DNA from 3 places in the Calothrix sp. CBUCES-K 9914 genome. Region 1 is predicted to be linked to each of the others. Evidence: predicted binding sites of a transcription regulator. Region 1 holds the regulator's gene; each other region holds the start of a gene.
What was found. Region 1 encodes NtcA, which controls nitrogen genes in cyanobacteria. Its sites were predicted from a motif close to TNTGTANNNNNNNNTACANA; they were not measured.

Region 2: a site for NtcA is predicted at 2,119-2,138, ahead of rpe (ribulose-phosphate 3-epimerase). Genes of this name have one in related genera too.
Region 3: a site for NtcA is predicted at 2,809-2,828, ahead of gifA (glutamine synthetase inactivation factor IF7A). Genes of this name have one in related genera too.

The regions. Positions count from the first base shown of each region.
Region 1 covers NZ_JBXXZH010000153.1:8,867-13,114, reverse strand. The annotation lists gene AC2JBO_RS28205 (pre-16S rRNA-processing nuclease YqgF) at 1-9, opposite strand, end outside; gene AC2JBO_RS28200 (DUF3084 domain-containing protein) at 252-1,742, opposite strand; gene ntcA (global nitrogen regulator NtcA) at 2,122-2,793, opposite strand; gene fabI (enoyl-ACP reductase FabI) at 3,229-4,005, shown strand; gene hisB (imidazoleglycerol-phosphate dehydratase HisB) at 4,084-4,248, shown strand, end outside.
Region 2 covers NZ_JBXXZH010000010.1:38,490-42,737, forward strand. The annotation lists gene AC2JBO_RS03815 (DNA double-strand break repair nuclease NurA) at 1-103, opposite strand, end outside; gene AC2JBO_RS03820 (HAD family hydrolase) at 265-1,044, opposite strand; gene rpe (ribulose-phosphate 3-epimerase) at 1,384-2,091, opposite strand; gene AC2JBO_RS03830 (S8 family serine peptidase) at 2,197-3,786, shown strand; gene AC2JBO_RS03835 (prolyl hydroxylase family protein) at 3,853-4,248, opposite strand, start outside.
Region 3 covers NZ_JBXXZH010000008.1:71,611-75,858, reverse strand. The annotation lists gene apcB (allophycocyanin subunit beta) at 121-630, opposite strand; gene glnA (type I glutamate--ammonia ligase) at 1,016-2,434, shown strand; gene gifA (glutamine synthetase inactivation factor IF7A) at 2,545-2,739, opposite strand; gene AC2JBO_RS03270 (class I SAM-dependent methyltransferase) at 3,016-4,071, shown strand; gene AC2JBO_RS03265 (Uma2 family endonuclease) at 4,171-4,248, opposite strand, start outside.

The sequences.
Region 1 (4,248 bases):
TTGTGTCATTAATAGTTAGGAGGTAGGGTGTGTGACGCTACTAACTATCTTGCAACGAAGCAAATAATCTTGTAGCGTCACGCACAGGAGTGAGTTAATAGTTAAGAGTTATAAATGATATTTTTATGATCGTTTCAACTTTTATTCTAAATGTAGCTATCTTTTGCTCATTGCTTCAACTTTTAACTAGTAAGGTGCGTGACGTTATTATATGTTAGCTTCGTTGCAAGATTGTTATAGCGTCACGCACCCTACGTACTAAAAATTACTTGCCCATTTTGAATTGCTATAAGCTTCACTTTTAATGGTCCTGCTGTATATGCATCTTCTGCAGCAATGGCTCGAATCTCTACGGGTTGCTGATACTGCCGTAGTTGTGCCAAAAAACGCAGGAATGTACTATCAATTTGGATATCGTCTAATATACCAGCATTACGCGCGCGAAATTGCGAAGCTGAAATTAATAAATCAAGTCTTTGGCGCATTTGATAGGATGTCATTGTGGTCGGGTCGGCTGTTGTGGTTGCCAGAAGTTCGCCACCTCGAAATACTATTTGGTTTAAAGTCGCATCAGTAAAAAATTCGATTCGCCTTTCACCTCGAACATAATTACCTGCTGAAAACACACGCACTACATAGTCGCGTCCATTTTCGATTTGCTTGCTCAACAGCTGAACTTGGTCTTTTGAGATTTGCAAAATACCATCTACTGGTGGATTTGTTCCAGGTTCAGTTAATTCTGACACTGCGTATCGGTTCGCTTCTTCTAAAAGTTGTCTGACAGCTTGCTTTGCGGCACTTGGTTGCTGAACGGTAATAACTGCTGACGCTAAAACTTGACCGCGAATCAAAGCTAATTTACCTAAACGCAAGTCGCGGAACGATTGATAGTACTTTTCGAGTCGAGCTACTTCTTTTTCGAGATCACCTTGCTGCGATTCTAACTCTTTGAGTCTTGATTCTCGCTGGGCAATAATCTGCTCACGCGCGCCAATTTCGAGATTGCGTTTTTGAATCAACGAGTCGAGATTGCTAATTTTACGGTCGCGCGACTCGATAGCGCTTTTACGTGATGCAAGTTCCCGGTCGCGTTTTTGGATTGCGTTTTTAGCTTCGTCGATTGCTATTTTGGCTTCGTTAAAGAGTTTTTGACTTTCTGCCTTTTGTAGGGTTATTTCTTGTTGAAGCTTTTTACGTTCGTCGTAGACGCTTTGTAATTGCGAAATCGCTTGTTTGTACTGTGCTACCACCTGACCAAGGCGAGTTTGTGTTCCCCTGAGTTGAGATTGAGTTTGTGCCTGAAGTGTTAACGTCTTGTTGAGTTGGGTTTGTGTCTGTCTTTGCTTCTTGTTGGCTTCTTGCAGGTTTTGATTTGTGCTTTCCAAACGTTTTTGCGCTTCTGCTTGCTGCTGCTTCGCTTGACCTAGCTCATTTGTTACCTTGCTAATTTGAGTTTCTGCACCCTTGAGTTGATCACGTTTACGTCGTAAGTCCCTTTGGATGTTTTCTAACTCGAATACACCTTTTCGTAATCCATCATCTGCTAAAAACAATATTCCTAAAGTTGAAGCTGAAATCCCAATCCCCGTTAATATTGTTACTACTACTGCTGTATTTTTTGGACGCAGGTTAAACAGTGAGAGGCGTTTCTTACCGACCCGTGTACCAATTCGGTCTCCAACGGTGGCAATAAAGCCTCCCAAAATTAAAATCGCTGTAATCAGGATGTACGCGGTGGTCATAGAATGGCTATTGAAACCTCTTGGTCATAAGTAATACCACGGACAATCCCGTTATATATAAAATTTAAAATGGGTAATATATGAACATAATGTGACATATACTTAAATAACCACAGCTATTTAACCTGTTGCCAGTAGATTTTATCCTAGTAAATTAACAGTGCATAGCTAGCGGTTTACGCCGTCCCAACGAAAGTATAATTGGCGCCTAATTCAAGTCTAGCTTCATGAGTCTAGACTATCGGCGCCACAATCATTGAGTACAGCGTTCCGCCTTTTTGGTAGCTTTAATGTACTATAGCGGTTGATATTAACACACTATAGCCACATAGCACATACCAAATAAATTCTATGTCACCTAAATATCCTCCAACGACTTTTAAGTGAACTGACGGCTTAAAGTAACAGGTTTATGGACAGTGATTTTCTTCTTGTGGATTGAAATCATCTTTTTCTCGCGTAAATCGCCTAGAAGCCTGGTGACAGTTACACGAGTTGAACCAATAGCTTCGGCGATGGCTTGGTGCGATAATTTTAAATCAATTGTGATTCCATCAGCACAGGGAACTCCAAAATCACGACAGAGAATCAATAAGAAGCTCACCAACCTCGAACCCATGTCCCGGTGTGCAAGTGTTTCAATCATCATCTCTGTTTGCAATATCCGCGAGGAGAGTCCACGCAGCATTAACATCGATAATTCGGGGTTTTCCTTCAACGCTTGTTCGACTTGCTCAATTGGGGCTGATAGCAATTCCACAGGGGTAAATGCAACCGCATGGTAAAATCTGTCCGATTTGTTTCCTGTCAATAAGGATAAAACACCAAAGACGCTATTTTCCCTGAGTAGCGCTACCGTTATTTCTTCCCCTGCTTCGTACACCCTGGAGAGTTTAACAGCGCCTTTGAGAAGAAAATAAACTCTTTCGGCAGGGTCGCCAGGAAAAAATATGGTCTTATTGCGCTCAAAGGTTTCCACAACAGGTGGGAACGCTCCAGTCGCCATCTGACGGAAAACATTTGCTAGGGCTTTATCTTGTGTCACGATCATCTCCCTTCCCCTACCCAATGCCAGAAAATAAAAACAGATTACCTAAGAATACACTCGAAAATTCAATAATACATTGTTAACCTTTTTGTACTTTCCTATACTCAACCTCGCTATATCAACATTTCTCACAGTTATTTGTTCACAATGATACATAATTTTTGATGACTTCGGCTACTACTTTTTGATAACTATTTACAATAACACTCAATGAAGCTTTTTCCTGGTGAAAAAACCCAGATGAAAAGCGCTCTTCAAAGACCGGTAATAACTTTGTCCTTGGTAACATCACTCTAGTAAACAACATCCTTTCATTGGTAGTAAGATTTGACTTGATACAAAGAGTTTTTTAACTTCTACGCTGGCGCCCTGACCTTGCACAAAAGGCATCACATTCTAGTATGCTCCTAAGGAATGCGTCTGTCTTCTAATATATTTATGCTCGATTTAACCGGAAAAAATGCCCTTGTTACAGGTATCGCCAACAACCGTTCCATCGCTTGGGGTATAGCCCAGCAACTGCATAAAGCTGGGGCAAATTTAGGTATTACCTACCTCAGCGACGACAAAGGCAAAATGGAAAAAAAGGTATTTGAACTAGTGGAACCGCTCAACCCTAGCTTATTTCTACCTTGTAACGTTGCTAACGAGCAAGAGGTTCAATCGACCTTTGCCGAGATTAGCTCTAAATGGGGTAAGTTAGATATACTCATCCACTGTCTCGCTTTTGCCAACAAAGACGATTTGAGCGGTGACTTTAGTCAAACTTCGCGTTCCGGTTTTAATACTGCCTTAGAAATAAGCACTTATTCGCTGATCCAGCTTGCAGGCGCCGCAAAACCTCTGATGACAGAAGGTGGAAGCATTGTAACGTTAACTTATTTAGGCGGTGTACGCGCCATCCCTAATTATAACGTCATGGGTATAGCCAAGGCAGGTTTAGAAGCCAGCGTCCGCTACCTTGCCAGCGAACTTGGCGCCCAAAATATTCGCGTCAACGCCATTTCCGCAGGTCCCATCCGCACCTTAGCATCTTCTGCGGTTGGCGGTATTCTAGACATGATTCATCACGTTGAAAAAGTGGCGCCTCTACGTCGCACTGTTACACAAACGGAAGTTGGGAACACTGCCGCATTTTTATGCAGCGACTTGTCAAGCGGTATTACTGGACAAGTCCTCTATGTCGATGCAGGTTATGAAATTATGGGAATGTAATAATGTATGGTGCGTGAAGGCTACTAGATCACTAATTAATTTTAGAATTGTTGGTAGCCTTCACGCACCCTACTTAAAATGCAAACCCTCACTTCCTTAACCCAGCGTACAGCTACTGTTTGCCGCACTACTGGCGAAACCGATGTCGAAGTTACAATCAACCTTGATGGTACTGGAGTCTGTCATGCTGCAACTGGTATCCCTTTTCTCGACCACATGCTACATCAAATCGCTTCCCACGGA
Region 2 (4,248 bases), on a different contig from region 1:
ATTTCGACGCTAATTCTAAACGCTTTTGCCCTGCGGCAGCTTCCTGCGTCAGATGTTGACTCAAACCTTGAATTTGACGCGAGAGTTTTGTTAAGTCAAGCATAAAAATAAGTAAAAAGTGCTGAGTAGGAGTAGAAAGTGCTGAGTGCTGAGTGCTAAGTAAAAGTTAAAAGTTAGAAATTGTTAGTTAAAATATTGCCAATTAATCATGTCAAACATTATATACTTCCACTCTTCACTCAGCACTCAGCACTCAGCACTCTTCTAAACCCATTTGGAAAAATCTTGTGAGTATTGTGCTAATGATAACAAATGTATACGTGGGTCGTTGTGGGCAGTTAATCGTTCAGATGGAGTGTTGTAACCCCAATCTGCAAGAAATAGGGTAATATCATCTAAGTCGCTTTGCTGCTCAACTAAGTGTAAGGTGTTTAAGCGGTCTTCGATAAACCAAATATTCGCGTTTTCTGCATTTGCTTTCAATTCTCTCAATATTTCGTATTTGGGACGTTTTGCTTCTTTTCCAAAAACTACTTCGCGCGGTAAATCAATTCCTTCTTTTTGCAACAACTTGTGTGCAAATCTACCTTCTTTTGTTGTGACTATATATATTTTTATACCACTCGCAATTATACTTCTAATTTTGTCGGCAACTCCCGGATAAAATCTATGTAGACTCATCCAATCTTCTAAGTCATTCTCAATCCATTCATCGCGTAATGTATCAAGTTTATGTGCAACGTTCGATGACTGAAGATTGTGTTCTGTTAAAATTCGCTCTTTGATATTTGCCCAGTTTTTCGATATATTGTCTTCTGATATATTATCTACTATTGCCTTGATTAAAACTGGCATTTCCCAACCTGTTTCTATCACTGGTCGAAGACTATAAAATCTGGCGGCATAATCATCAGATGCTATTTGTTGAGTCGGCGCCCAAATTTGGCAATATGTTCGCCAAGCAACCTCAAAATACTCAACCATACCGTCGCAAATAACACCGTCAAAATCTGACGCTAAAATTGTTGGAGTATTTACTATCATTGTTGTCTTACCTGAAACTTAACAATCTTTGTAATTAATTAAAATTAATTTTGCTTTATCAAATAGTCTTTGAAAAGCATTTATTAATTATATAAATTGATTTATATAAACTTATCAAGTCGTTTATATTCCTGACTCCAGTAAATAGTCGGGAGTTAAATAAGGCATTAATAGTATAGATATGATAACCTGTGGCGAAGCATAAGTAAAATAAATAGTCACAGTTCGTGATGCCTGTGCCACAAATCCACAAATCCACAAATAATTATGAAAATAGGCTGCTAGTAGCAGCCCACTTGTAATCTATGATATGTAGATTTGGTTTATAAAGCCTTTTGGTTAAACCTTGGCTAATTCCGGAGTTGGACGCTTGCTGTTACGGATAGCTTCGATAGCTTCTGCGTAATTAGGAGCATTATACACAGCAGAACCTGCAACAATGGCGTTGGCGCCAGCTTCCAAAACCTGCCAAGTATTATTCGCTTTTAGTCCACCATCAACTTCGATCCAAGGGTCTAAACCGCGTTCGTCACACATTTGACGCAACTTACGAATTTTGGGCACCATCCCAGGAATAAAGCTTTGACCCCCAAAACCAGGGTTAACGCTCATGATTAATACTAAATCAACAAGATCAAGCACATACTCAATAAAATCCAGCGGAGTTGAAGGATTCAGAACTACACCTGCTTTTTTGCCATGCTCTTTGATCAAACCAAGGGTACGGTGTAAATGCGGGGATGCATTATGCTCGCAGTGTACCGTAATATGGTCGGCGCCAGCTTTGGCAAAATCAGCAACGTATTTTTCTGGTTCAACAATCATTAAGTGAACGTCGAGTGGTTTTGTTGTAACTGGACGAATCGCTTCCACTATCAGCGGACCTATGGTTATATTAGGAACAAAACGTCCGTCCATTACATCAACGTGAATCCAGTCAGCTCCTGCCTCATCAACGGCACGAACTTCTTCTCCTAAACGGCTAAAATCTGCTGATAATATAGACGGAGCAATTACAATGGGCTTTTCGGATGGCGTATGGGTCATGGCTAGTGGCTTAAGATGCGTTCAGTTTCTGTATGCATTGTAACAAAATATGAGCCTATGCTCATCTACATAATTTCATCCTACATTAACCATTCACAAAGACAAATGGCGAAAAAACAAACCTGGGTATTTTGGGGATTATTAAGTACAGCTTTATTGAGTACACCAGTTCTAGCAATTAAATTCAGTAGTTCAATAGACAGTTATGGAATCGATGCGCTCAAGCTGCATAAACCTCCCTATAATTTAACTGGGCGGAAAATTGCCATTGGTCAAGTTGAAATTGGGCGCCCAGGAAAGTTCGGAGTCGATAAAGCAGTTTCAAATAATCGAGCTTTATCACCTGTGGCAGTATTTTCGCGAACTGTGCCAGCAAAGTCGAATAGCGGTGTTGATCCTCATGCACACAATGTGGCGGGTGTGATGGTAAGTAACGACAAAGCGTTTCCAGGGGTTGCACCCGATGCAAGACTTTATTCTTCAGCAGTTGGTTCGACGAAAAGCCAAGGACAACCGGAAGAATGTATAGCAGCGCAGCATATTGCATCACAAAATGGTGGTGATGTGCGCGCGATTAATTTTAGCTTTGGAGAACCACTAAACCGTGACCCCCGTCCCGACCCTGTTCTCGATGGCAATGCGTTACTAACAATGTGCATTGACTGGTTGAGTCGAACTCAGAATTCGCTATACATTATTGCAGGAAATCAAGGTAAAGGTGGTATTCCCATTCCCACCGATAATTTTAATGCGTTGAATGTCGCATTTTCTTCGCGTCGTGGTGATATGTTTACAAAAGTAGACGTTTCCAACCTAGCTGCGGCAAACGAAGGCGTAGCTGCTCGTTTAGCTGGTAAAGAAATTAACATAGGAGTTCGCCGTTCGGTCGGTATTCTCGCTCCCGGCAGTAATATTCGGATGTTAAATCCTGATGGTAAGGTAAATAAAGTTACAGGTACAAGTTTCGCGGCGCCTCACGTGACGGGAACTATAGCTTTGTTGCAAGAGTTTGGCGATAGACAGTTGAGAAAAAAACAGCCTAATTGGAGTATAGCTTCACGGCACCACGAAGTCATGAAAGCAATATTACTAAACTCTGCCGATAAAATCAAAGACAATGGTGATGGGTTACGGTTAGGGATGACTCGGACTATTATTGACAAACAGAATTTAGACTGGTTGAGTTCAGATGCTTATAAAAACCCAAAAATACCACTTCATGCTCAAATGGGGGCTGGACACTTAAACGCATCGCGCGCTTTACAACAATTTAGTGCAGGACAATGGCAACCGAACCAACAAGTACCCGCTTTAGGTTGGGATTACAATACAATAACAGCAAATAGTTCAGTAGATTATCCATTAGCAAAACCACTCAAAGCAAATAGTTTTGTATCTTTAACTTTGAGTTGGGATAGGTTAGTTGAACTCGAAGATAAAAATAATAATCAAATGTACGATGATGGAGAAAGCTTTCGCGACCGAGGTTTAAATAATTTAGATTTATACTTAGTTCAAGACACTCCCAACGGCGCCACTTCGGTAGCATGTTCCTCAGTTAGCGAAGTTGATAGCGTCGAACATATATTTTGCCCAGTTCCAAATGCAGGTAAATACAAAATTCGCGTTCAATACACAAAACAAGTCAACGAAGCAAAACAACCCTATGCATTAGCATGGTGGACTGTACAGTAGAAAGTAGAAAGTGCTGAGTCCTGAGTAAAGAATATTGTATTTTACTCAGCACTCAGCACTCAATACTCAGCACTTATATTGCTCATACATAACATCTGTACGCAAAACATACTTTTGCCCTTGAATAACAGAGGCGCCTTCGTGTAATAATTCATGAAAAAAGCACAAAGCCATACCCGTTTTAGGAATAACAGATAAAGTACGAGTACCAGAAGCGTTTGGTAAATAAAAACAAGTTTCCCCTCCCTCAAAGGCACTATTTAAATAAATCATAAAAGTTAAAAAGCTTTCTTCGCCATTAGTTCTCAAGTAGGAACCATCTTTGTGAGGAGCAAAACGTTGACCCGGACTATATTTATAAAAACGAAAGCGTTCGTTTAATCCAACGGTGCCTCGTCTATTAATAGTTTTGGGAATATAATCTGATAAGCGCTGCCATAGGTAAACCGCACGCTCCTCATC
Region 3 (4,248 bases), on a different contig from region 1:
TTACTGTAATACAAAAATAGCGAGTCTTCTTACAAAGACTCGCTATTGTTTTGATTAAGATTTTGCTTTAAGTTTTGTTAAGCCATATTGACAAAATGCAACCAATCCAAAATCCAAAATCTAAATGTCTTTCTCGCTTAACTCGCGTGTTATGTAGTCGAAGGGTTCATCAATAAAGCTGGTATTGGTGACACCTGCTGCACTAGCTTGTTCTTTAACGATATCCTTCATAATTTGAATACCGCGAACAGTCGGACCAATGGGTACACCTAATGAGTTATAGGTTTCGCGTAACCCTTGGAGAACACGCTCATCAAGAACATCCATGCTGCCAGCAACAAGTGCATAAGTTGCATAACGCAGGTAGTAGTCCATATCGCGTAAACACGCTGCATAGCGACGAGTTGTGTAAGCGTTACCACCCGGACGAATTAACTCTGGTTGTTCGTCAAATAATGCCGAACCAGCTTGCTTAACAATTCCAGCTGCTCCAGAATTGACGACTGATGCTGCTTTAATGCGCGCGGTACCGCTTTCAAAGTAGCTTTTGAGATTGTCGATTGCAAGTCGATCAAAATAACGTCCAGCAACGTCATAATTCTTAATTAAACTTGTAACAGCGTCGCGCATAGCTTTTATCTCCCAATCATTCCTGTCAATGGCTTGATATTAATTTGACTGTTTTCTTATGCAGTAAATGCATGAGTTACTACTTGTGTTGCCAGCATTACCTCTACAATAATATTTCGGCGCCGCAAAAAGCACTCTCATAAAGGATTTTATGTCAAAGTTGCTCATAAGAAAATCTACTATGTAGTTTTGTATCGTTATGGCTGGGTCAAAGTTAATATAACCTTTAAAACCGAAATTCTGTATCTGAAGATACAAAATAATCGACAGCCACTTCATACGATAATCCAGGTGCGAAAATTTGGTGAGCGCCAAGCAGGGTCAACAAATGCTTTGGGCTTAAATAAATTGACTGTGAAGTTTAATAGGCAGATAAGGAGTAACCATGACAACCCCACAAGAAGTTCTGAAGTTGGTTAAAGACAAGAACATTCAGATGATTGACCTGAAATTCATCGATATGTTGGGAACTTGGCAGCACTTAACGGTGTACCAAAACCAAATCGATGAAAGCAGCTTCACTGAAGGTGTACCTTTTGATGGTTCAAGTATTCGGGGTTGGAAAGGAATTGAAGCTAGCGACATGTCGATGGTTCTCGACCCAGATACAGCATGGATTGACCCATTCATGCAAGAGCCAACGCTCTCTATTGTTTGTAGCATTATCGAGCCTCGTACTGGCGAACCTTACGACCGTTGTCCTCGTCAAATTGCCCAGCGCGCGGTAGATTATGTAATTTCTAGTGGTGTTGGCGACACAGTATTTTTCGGTCCAGAAGCAGAATTTTTCATCTTTGATGACGTTCGCTTCGACCAAAACTCCAGTTCTGGTTACTACTATGTAGATTCCATCGAAGCTAAATGGAACTCCGGTAGAACTGAAGCTGGTGGTAACTTAGGTTACAAACCCCGCTTCAAAGAAGGTTATTTTCCAGTAGCTCCCACCGACACTTTCCAAGACATGCGGACAGAGATGCTGTTAACAATGGCGAAGTTAGGTGTACCCATTGAAAAGCATCACCACGAAGTTGCTACAGGTGGTCAGTGCGAACTTGGATTTAAGTTTGGTAAGTTAATTCAAGCTGCTGACTGGTTGATGACTTATAAATATGTCATCAAAAACGTAGCTAAGAAGTATGGTAGAACCGTAACCTTTATGCCCAAACCAGTATTTGGTGATAATGGTTCTGGTATGCACTGTCACCAGTCAATTTGGAAAGACGGGCAACCCTTGTTTGCTGGCGATAAATATGCTGGTTTAAGCGAAACTGCTTTACATTACATTGGTGGTTTGCTCAAGCACGCACCTGCTGTACTGGCAATAACCAACCCCACTACTAACTCATACAAGCGCTTAGTTCCAGGTTATGAGGCGCCTGTAAACCTAGCATACTCCCAAGGAAACCGTTCAGCTTCGATTCGTATTCCTTTATCAGGAACAAATCCAAAAGCTAAACGCTTGGAGTTCCGTTGTCCAGATGCGACCTCCAACCCATACTTAGCATTTGCAGCAATGCTGTGCGCTGGCTTAGACGGTATCAAGAACAAAATAGATCCAGGCGAACCTTTAGATAAAAATATCTACGAATTATCACCAGAAGAACTAGCAAAAGTTCCTTCTACCCCAGGTTCACTCGACGCTGCACTCGAAGCTTTAGAAAAAGACCATTCTTTCTTAACTGCGGGTGGTGTGTTCAGCGAAGACTTTATCCAAAACTGGATAGCCTACAAAATTGATAACGAAGTCAACCCCATGCGCTTGCGGCCTCATCCTCACGAGTTCGCTCTTTACTACGACTGCTAAGGGTTAAAATTTTCTCGTATTAAGGACTTTAGTCCTTATCAAAAATAAAGCCACCCCTTGTGGGTGGTTTTTTGTTCAGGACTTAATATCATTGTTCAAACTAAAAGCCCCTAACTCATCGAAGTGCTATCATAAGCTGCGCGCTTACTTGGATCAATCTTGCCTTGTAAGGGGTTCCAGTAATCAGAAACTTCTCCAGTCAAACCTATTTCTTCACCGGTACGTCCTAACATCGATTGTTGACGATTCTTTACCAGGTGGTAATGACGTTGCATTAACGCGCGTGCTTTATCTTGTGTTGACATAACAGATTCCTCTCGTGAACTGTGAGTATGATTTCTTTTCTTGTCTCAACAAATTATATCGCATTTAATTCTGTAACTTATGTTACATAATGATACCATTTTATAAAATTTTATATTTTCTTAATAATTCTATTGAAAAGAATGATTATTAATTTCATGACTTGTTGTTAAGGATTTAATAACCTCGAACGGTAAACCCTACTCCAGGCTCATAAAATATTGGTTAAAATTACTTAAAGTAAATATATAAAAGGTAATAAAAACCGAGTCATTGTCATGTCAGACACTTTAACAAAGCTTACTTATCAGAGTTTTCAGCAGGGCAAAAGTTACTTTGGTTTAGCACACAAGCTTATCAGTACACGGTTGATGAACTTGATATCACCGACTGAGAATAAAACTAGGCCAATTCCAATTGAGGTGATAGGAAAAATTCAACACAGATCGAATAATCTCCTTGAGGTTGACTGGCAAGACTCGCAACGCGGTATTTATCCAGAAAGTCTGCTGTTCGATAACCCTTGGGAAGACTTTTTTAAGTACTATCCTTTGATGTGGTTTGACTTGCCGCAACTTTGGGAACGTGCGAAGAACAAGAAGTACCAAGAGTTTTCTTCAAACGTTAATATTGAAGGCTACCCCAGCTATTATGTGCAAAACTTCCACCATCAGACAGATGGCTACTTGAGCGAATTGTCTGCCAATATGTACGACTTACAGGTCGAGATATTGTTTGGTGGTTCAGCAGATGCAATGCGGCGCCGGATTTTAGCACCATTAAAAGAAAACTTAAACTTTTTTGCTGATGTACCTCCGTCACAAAGACGTGTATTAGACATAGCATGTGGTACAGGTCGTACCTTGAAAGCAATTCGCAGTACACTACCTCATGCATTGCTCTACGGTACAGACTTATCACCAACTTATTTACGTAAAGCTAACGAATTACTTTCCCAAATACCTGGAGAAGTACCGCAACTGCTGCAAGCGAACAGCGAAGAGTTGCCTTATTTAGATAATTACTTCCACGCAGTCACTTCGGTATTTTTATTCCACGAATTACCAGGAGTCGCGCGGCAAAACGTGATCAACGAGTGCTTTAGAGTCACAAAACCCGGTGGAACATTTATTATCTGTGACTCCATCCAGGTAAGTGATTCTCCCGAATTCGAGCCGATAATGCACAACTTCTACGAAACGTTCCACGAACCATATTATCGCCACTACATGACTGATGATTTGGTCGAACGGTTACAGAAAGCAGGTTTTGAAAACATCGAGACACAAGTACACTTCATGAGTAAGTACTTAATAGCTCATAAACCAGCATAAACACTTATCTTATCTTGTGGAGCGGGCATCCTTGCCCGCCCTTTATTTGCTCATAATATAGAAAACTTTTCCGAAAACCAAAAAATACAGGTTAAATAATTACCATACAAACTGCATGTCTAAAACAAAGCCTGGTAGCACGTCCTCTCCAGATAAAGTTGTAGGAGCATCTAATAT